Linked DNA regions of Rhizobium lentis. The protein of the gene in region 1 interacts with the protein of each later gene in a pairwise test. Links are inferred from orthologs where the notes say so. Each region holds a gene or a part of one and is shown on either strand. Other genes may lie near its edges.

Region 1 (3,630 bases):
GCACGCCTGCGCCGAACAGGGCGAAGATGGCGAGGATGATGAAGGCAATGGTCGAACCGCGCAAAGCTACCTGCCTGCGTTCGGCGCGGCTCATACCGATCGTCAGCCCCAGGAAGAGCGGCGCGAGCCCCGGCGGGTCGATGGTGACGATGAGCGTCGTGAAGGCGTTGATCAACTGGTCGGCGCTTGCCATCGTCTCTCCGGAACATCATATGGATGTGTGGTTCTTGATGATTGTGAAGCGGCGGTTCCGATTTGGCAAATACCCCGCCGCCGCCCGCGGCGGATTTGTCCGGTCCGGCCGCGAAACATCGACGCTTCACCCTCTTTAAGCCGCAAAAGCCTGTTCAAAAAGGCGCTCAGAAATTGGCGTGGGAACAGGCTTTCCGCTATAAATCTTCAAGTGATTCTAGAAGAGATCGTGATCTGTTTTGACTGAGCAAACACCCCCCGGCGGCGGGAAGCTCCCGCCAGGCATCGAGCCTATCTCCATCATGGAGGAAATGCAGCGGTCGTATCTCGATTACGCCATGAGCGTCATCGTCAGCCGCGCGCTGCCCGACGTGCGCGACGGCCTGAAGCCCGTGCACCGGCGCATCCTCTACGGCATGTCCGAGCTTGGCATCGACTGGAACAAGAAATACGTCAAATGCGCCCGCGTCACCGGCGACGTGATGGGTAAATACCATCCGCACGGCAATGCCGCGATCTATGACGCGCTTGCCCGCATGGCGCAGCCTTGGTCGCTGCGTCTGCCGCTGATCGACGGTCAGGGCAATTTCGGCTCGGTCGACGGCGACCCGCCGGCGGCCGAACGTTACACCGAATGCCGGCTGGAGAAGGCCGCCCATTCGCTGCTCGACGATCTCGACAAGGAAACCGTCGACTTCCGCGACAACTATGACGGCACACTTTCCGAGCCGGTCGTGGTTCCCGCCAAGTTCCCGAACCTGCTGGTCAACGGCGCCGGCGGTATCGCCGTCGGCATGGCGACCAACATTCCGCCGCACAATCTCTCCGAAGTCATCGACGGCTGCATTGCGCTGATCAACGATCCGGCGATCGAGCTGCCGGAGCTGATGCAGATCATTCCGGGCCCCGATTTCCCGACAGGCGCGAAGATTCTCGGCCGTGCCGGCATCCGCTCCGCCTATGAGACCGGCCGCGGCTCGGTCATCATGCGCGGCGTCGCCAATATCGAACCGATGCGCGGCGACCGTGAACAGATCATCATCACCGAGATTCCCTATCAGGTGAACAAGGCGACGATGATCGAGAAGATGGCCGAGCTGGTGCGCGAAAAGCGCATCGAAGGCATCTCCGATCTCCGCGACGAATCCGACCGCCAGGGCTATCGGGTCGTCATCGAGCTGAAGCGCGACGCCAATGCCGAGGTCATCCTCAACCAGCTCTATCGCTATACGCCGCTGCAGACCTCCTTCGGATGCAACATGGTGGCGCTGAACGGCGGCAAGCCGGAGCAGCTGACGCTGCTCGACATGCTGCGGGCCTTCGTCTCCTTCCGCGAAGAGGTCGTTAGCCGAAGAACGAAATTCCTGCTGCGCAAGGCGCGCGAGCGGGCCCACGTGTTGGTTGGTCTCGCCATTGCCGTTGCCAATATCGACGAAGTCATCCGCGTCATCCGCCAGGCGCCGGATCCGCAGTCGGCACGCGAAGAGCTGATGACGCGCCGCTGGCCGGCTGAAGATGTCGAAAGCCTGATCCGTCTGATCGACGATCCGCGCCACCGCATCAACGATGACCTGACTTATAACCTCTCCGAAGAGCAGGCGCGCGCTATCCTCGAGCTGCGCCTTGCGCGTCTGACCGCACTTGGTCGCGACGAAATCGGTGATGAACTCAATAAGATAGGCGAGGAAATTCGGGACTACCTCGATATTCTTTCCTCGCGCGTGCGCATCCAGACGATCGTCAAGGACGAGCTTACCGCGGTCCGCGACGAGTTCGGTACGCCGCGCCGCACCGAGATCGTCGATGGCGGCCTCGAAATGGACGACGAGGATCTGATCGCCCGCGAGGACATGGTCGTCACGGTCTCGCATCTCGGCTACATCAAGCGCGTGCCGCTGACCACCTACCGAGCCCAGCGCCGCGGAGGCAAGGGCCGCTCCGGCATGACGACACGCGACGAAGATTTTGTTAGCCGGCTATTTGTGGTCAATACCCATACGCCGGTGCTGTTCTTCTCCTCGCGCGGTATCGTCTACAAGGAAAAGGTCTGGCGCCTGCCGATCGGCACTCCGACCTCGCGCGGCAAAGCGTTGATCAACATGCTGCCGCTCGAACCCGGCGAGCGCATCACCACCATCCTGCCTTTGCCCGAGGACGAGGCGAGCTGGGATAATTTAGACGTCATGTTCTCGACGACCCGCGGCACGGTTCGCCGCAACAAGCTGTCGGACTTCGTGCAGGTCAACCGCAACGGCAAGATCGCCATGAAGCTCGAGGAGGAGGGCGATGAAATCCTCTCCGTCGAGACCTGCACCGATCAGGACGACGTGCTCCTGACGACGGCGCTCGGCCAGTGCATCCGCTTCTCCGTTGACGACGTACGCGTCTTTGCCGGACGCAACTCGATCGGTGTGCGCGGCATCAATCTCGGCGAGGGCGACCGCATCATCTCGATGACGATCGTCGGCCATGTCGATGCCGAGCCGTGGGAGCGCGCCGCCTACCTCAAGCGCTCCGCCGCCGAACGCCGCGCGATAGGCGTTGATGAAGAGGATATCGCTCTGGTTGGCGAAGAGGTCACCGAAGAGGGGCAGCTTTCGGACGAGCGCTACGAAGAGCTGAAGGCGCGCGAGCAATTCGTGCTCACCGTCTCCGAGAAGGGCTTCGGCAAGCGTTCCTCCTCCTACGACTTCCGCATCTCCGGTCGTGGTGGCAAGGGCATCCGCGCCACCGATACGTCGAAGACCGGCGAGATTGGCGAACTGGTCGCCGCCTTCCCGGTCGATGACGGCGATCAGATCATGCTGGTCTCCGATGGCGGTCAGCTGATCCGCGTCCCGGTCGGCGGCATCCGCATCGCCAGCCGCGCCACCAAGGGCGTCACCATCTTCTCGACGGCCAAGGACGAGAAGGTCGTCTCGGTCGAGCGCATCAGCGAGCCGGAAGAGGATGAGGCTGACGGAGCCGTCGATGCGGCCGAAGGCGCCGAGGAGACGCCGGGTGCCGGTGGCGATCCGGGCGGTGCTGCTGAGGAATGATGAAGTGAACGGGGCGGCTTTCGAGCCGCCCTTTTCTATTGACCCGCCGGTGCGTGCCGAAGTCGTACATCCCATGCGGCCCGATCGAGCAAGCCGTTTGAGTGTGTTCATTGCCCAAGAAAAAAGCCGGACGCTGGGTGCATCCGGCTTTTGAAAGGCCCAGGCGGCGAAAGGGCGCCGCGCGCGGGTGGGGAAAAGGAATGTCAGAAGGCGCTATGTTTTTCGTTGAGCGCCTTGACCTCTTCGGTCTCACGTCTGAGCGCTGAAATCGTCGAGGCCACGGACACGATAAACATGACGCTGATGAGGGCGGTGAGCACTGTCAAGATCGTGAACATAGGCATTCCTTTCCTGGGGAGTTGCGTTCTGCCCCTCAGTACTGACCCAGTACGGCCGTGCG
Region 2 (3,409 bases), 2.3 Mb from region 1 along the record:
GTTCCGGCGAGGAAAAGCCGAGCTACACCCATTCGTTCGACGCCGGTGCGGCCTGGGGATACCTGGCGCTCCAGGCGCGCCTTTCCGGTCTCTATGCCCATGGGATGGGCGGCATCAAACATGAGGAAATCAGGAAAACGTTCGAAATTCCTGAGGGTTACCGGGTCGAAGCGGGCGTCGCCGTCGGCCGTCTGGCTGACAAGAGCGTGCTTTCCGAACGCAATCAGGCGCGCGAATTCCCGAGCCAGCGCAAGCCGCTATCCGACCTCGCCTTTAACAGCCGTTTCGTCGGGAACTAGGCGATATCAGAACAAACGAACCCCGCCGTCCTGTGACGGCGGGGCTCTTTGTTTGAAGGGACAGCGATCAGATATCGAGGTTTGCGACGCTGAGCGCGTTGTCCTGGATGAATTCGCGCCGAGGCTCGACTTCATCACCCATCAGACGGGCGAAGAGGCCATCGGCATCGGTGGCGTCACTGACCTTGACCTGCAGCAGCGAGCGCACATTCGGATCGAGCGTCGTTTCCCAGAGCTGTTCGGCATTCATCTCGCCGAGACCCTTGTAGCGCTGCATGGTCAGGCCTTTGCGGCCGCTGGCGAAGATCGCATCGAGCAGCGCGCGCGGCCCCGAAATCTCGACGTCGCCGTCGCGGCGATGCAGCGACGGCGGCGTCTGATAGATTTCCTTGAGGCGCGAGGTCAGCTGGTCGATGTGGCGGGCGTCGGAGGAGCCGATCAGCGCCATGTCGAGCACGACCACTTCCTTGACGCCACGGACCATGCGCTCGAGACGCAGGCCGCCATCACTGGTCAGATCGCCCTGCCAGCCGCGTTCGGTCTCCTCGGCGATGATGTCGAGACGGCCTGCCACCTCTGTCGCCAGCGTGAGGGCTCTTGCGGAATCGCTGACCAGTTCGGCATTGAGAGCACCGGCGATCGCCGCCTGTTCGACGACGGCGCGATTGTAACGCGAATGGAGATTGTCGAGCAAAGCGCGCATGCGCAACGCATCGAGGATGACTTCGCGCAGATCCTGGCCGGTGCGGACCTCGCCGCTGCCGAGCCTCAACGCCGCATCCTCAAGGCCCTGGGCGATCAAATATTCCTCGAGCGCCTTCTCGTCCTTCAGATACTGCACCGACTTGCCGCGCGCGACCTTATAGAGCGGCGGCTGAGCGATGTAGAGATGGCCGCGCTCGATCAACTCCGGCATCTGGCGGAAGAAGAAGGTGAGCAGCAAGGTGCGGATATGGGCGCCGTCGACATCGGCATCCGTCATGATGATGATCTTGTGATAACGCAGCTTTTCGGCGTTGAACTCGTCCTTGCCGATGCCGGTGCCAAGCGCGGTGATCAGCGTGCCGATCTCCTGGCTGGACAGCATCTTGTCGAAACGGGCGCGCTCGACGTTCAGGATCTTGCCGCGCAGCGGCAGGATCGCCTGGTTCTCGCGCGACCGGCCCTGCTTGGCCGAGCCGCCGGCGGAATCGCCCTCGACCAGGAAGACTTCGGATTTGGCCGGGTCGCGCTCGGAGCAGTCGGCGAGCTTGCCGGGAAGAGAGGCGATATCGAGCGCACCTTTGCGGCGGGTCAGTTCACGGGCCTTGCGAGCCGCTTCGCGCGCAGCTGCCGCCTCGACGACCTTGCCGACAAGAATCTTGGCTTCGCTCGGATGTTCTTCGAACCAGGTGTTCAACGCTTCGTTGACGAGGCTTTCGACGACCGGACGGACTTCCGAGGAAACGAGCTTGTCCTTCGTCTGCGAGGAAAATTTCGGATCGGGAACCTTGACCGACAGGACCGCCGTCAGGCCTTCGCGGCAGTCCTCGCCCTGGAGCGTCACCTTTTCCTTCTTGGTGATGCCGGAATTATCGGCATAGGAAACCACCTGACGCGTCAGAGCCGCCCGGAAGCCGGCCATATGGGTGCCGCCGTCACGCTGGGGAATGTTGTTGGTGAAGCAGAGCACGTTCTCGTGATAGCTGTCGTTCCACCACATCGCGACTTCGACGGTGATGCCGTCCTTTTCGCCGCGAATGGCGACCGGCTTGTCGACGAGCGGCTTCTTGGCGCGGTCGAGATAGGCGACGAAGGCTTCGAGACCGCCCTCATAGCGCATCTCTTCCTGCTTGATGTCGGAATGGCGCTTGTCGGCCAGCAGGATACGGACGCCGGAATTCAGGAAGGCGAGTTCGCGCAGGCGGTGTTCGAGCGTGCCGTAATCGAACTCCGTCATGGTGAAGGTTTCGCTGCTCGGCATGAAGCTCACTTCCGTGCCGGTCGAATCAGGAGCATCGCCCGTGACCTTCAGAGGAGCATCGGCCACGCCATGGGTGAAGCTCATTTCATGGATCTTGCCATGGCGGCGGATCTTCAGCTTCAGCCAGACCGAAAGCGCGTTGACGACGGAAACGCCCACCCCATGCAGACCGCCGGAGACCTTGTAGGAATTCTGGTCGAATTTACCGCCGGCATGGAGCTGCGTCATGATGACTTCGGCGGCCGATACGCCCTCGCCGCTATGAATGTCGGTCGGGATGCCGCGGCCGTTATCGGTGACGGTCACGGAGCCGTCCGGATTGAGGGTGACGGTGACGATGTCTGCATGGCCGGCCAGCGCTTCGTCAATCGCGTTGTCGACGACTTCATAGACCATGTGATGCAGACCGGAGCCGTCGTCGGTATCGCCGATATACATGCCGGGGCGCTTGCGCACGGCATCGAGGCCCTTCAGGACCTTGATGGAATCTGCGCCATATTCGGTGCTTACGCCGTTTTCCGTCGCGGATATATCGCTCATTCTGTCGAGATTTTCCCTGTTGTCGTAAAGCGGCGGCGGGCCTTGCGAATCACCGGCTTTCTTCACTCTCGTATATAGGTTTTTTGAACCCGGTTCCCAATGGCATGTCCCCTCAACAAGCCATAAAACAGGGGATTATGACGCTTTTCCGTCGCCTTTGCCGCCATTTTCGAGAAGAGCCGATAACCGGGCGATCTCAGCGCTGTCAAGGTTGCGGATCCGCCGGGCCAGCCGGTTGGCGAATTCGGTGTATTCCGGCGGCAGCCCCGATGTGTCGATGATGACCCGGGGGTCGGAGGAACGAGCAAGCAGGAACAATTCCTCGGCTTCGTCCCAGATGATATTGAAATAGCCGGCGATGCGCTGCAGCAAGTCGAATGTCGGCAGGCCGCGCTTCCCATGTTCGAGCGCCGAGAGATAGGCGGGCGAGACATTCAACGCTGCCGCCATCTCCTTCTGCGAGACGCCCTTGCGCGTCCTCAGCCTGCGAACCGCCTCTCCGAAGGGTGTCATGCCTTTTCTCCATGCCGCCGCGACAGCCGGATGTAGAGCGCGCCCTCGCCGCCATGGTGCTGGGCGGCCGGCTCGTAGGAAGAGATCAGGTAAC

Evidence for each region.
Region 2: the proteins of gyrA (region 1) and gyrB interact in binary tests that used the Escherichia coli proteins (3 or more experiments, as listed by UniProt). The link is inferred for Rhizobium lentis from one-to-one orthologs.

What each region holds. Positions count from the first base shown.
Region 1 is NZ_CP071454.1:4,086,990-4,090,619, forward strand. What follows is about bases 118-3,430. They hold gyrA (DNA gyrase subunit A), read left to right. Parts: upstream 118-431; coding sequence 432-3,230; downstream 3,231-3,430. Other genes in these bases: J0663_RS19950 (MarC family protein), read right to left, coding at 118-193; J0663_RS19960 (hypothetical protein), read left to right, coding at 3,193-3,384. In the rest of the region: more of J0663_RS19950, read right to left, coding at 1-117; J0663_RS31635 (hypothetical protein), read right to left, coding at 3,434-3,568; J0663_RS19965 (hypothetical protein), read right to left, coding at 3,604-3,630. UniProt on the Escherichia coli protein: A type II topoisomerase that negatively supercoils closed circular double-stranded (ds) DNA in an ATP-dependent manner to maintain chromosomes in an underwound state.
Region 2 is NZ_CP071454.1:1,826,423-1,829,831, reverse strand. Bases 85-3,176 are described here. They hold gyrB (DNA topoisomerase (ATP-hydrolyzing) subunit B), read right to left. Parts: upstream 2,803-3,176; coding sequence 367-2,802; downstream 85-366. Other genes in these bases: J0663_RS08715 (helix-turn-helix domain-containing protein), read right to left, coding at 2,938-3,176; J0663_RS08725 (nitroreductase family protein), read left to right, coding at 85-299. Outside these bases: more of J0663_RS08725, read left to right, coding at 1-84; more of J0663_RS08715, read right to left, coding at 3,177-3,315; J0663_RS08710 (Smr/MutS family protein), read right to left, coding at 3,312-3,409. UniProt on the Escherichia coli protein: DNA gyrase negatively supercoils closed circular double-stranded DNA in an ATP-dependent manner to maintain chromosomes in an underwound state.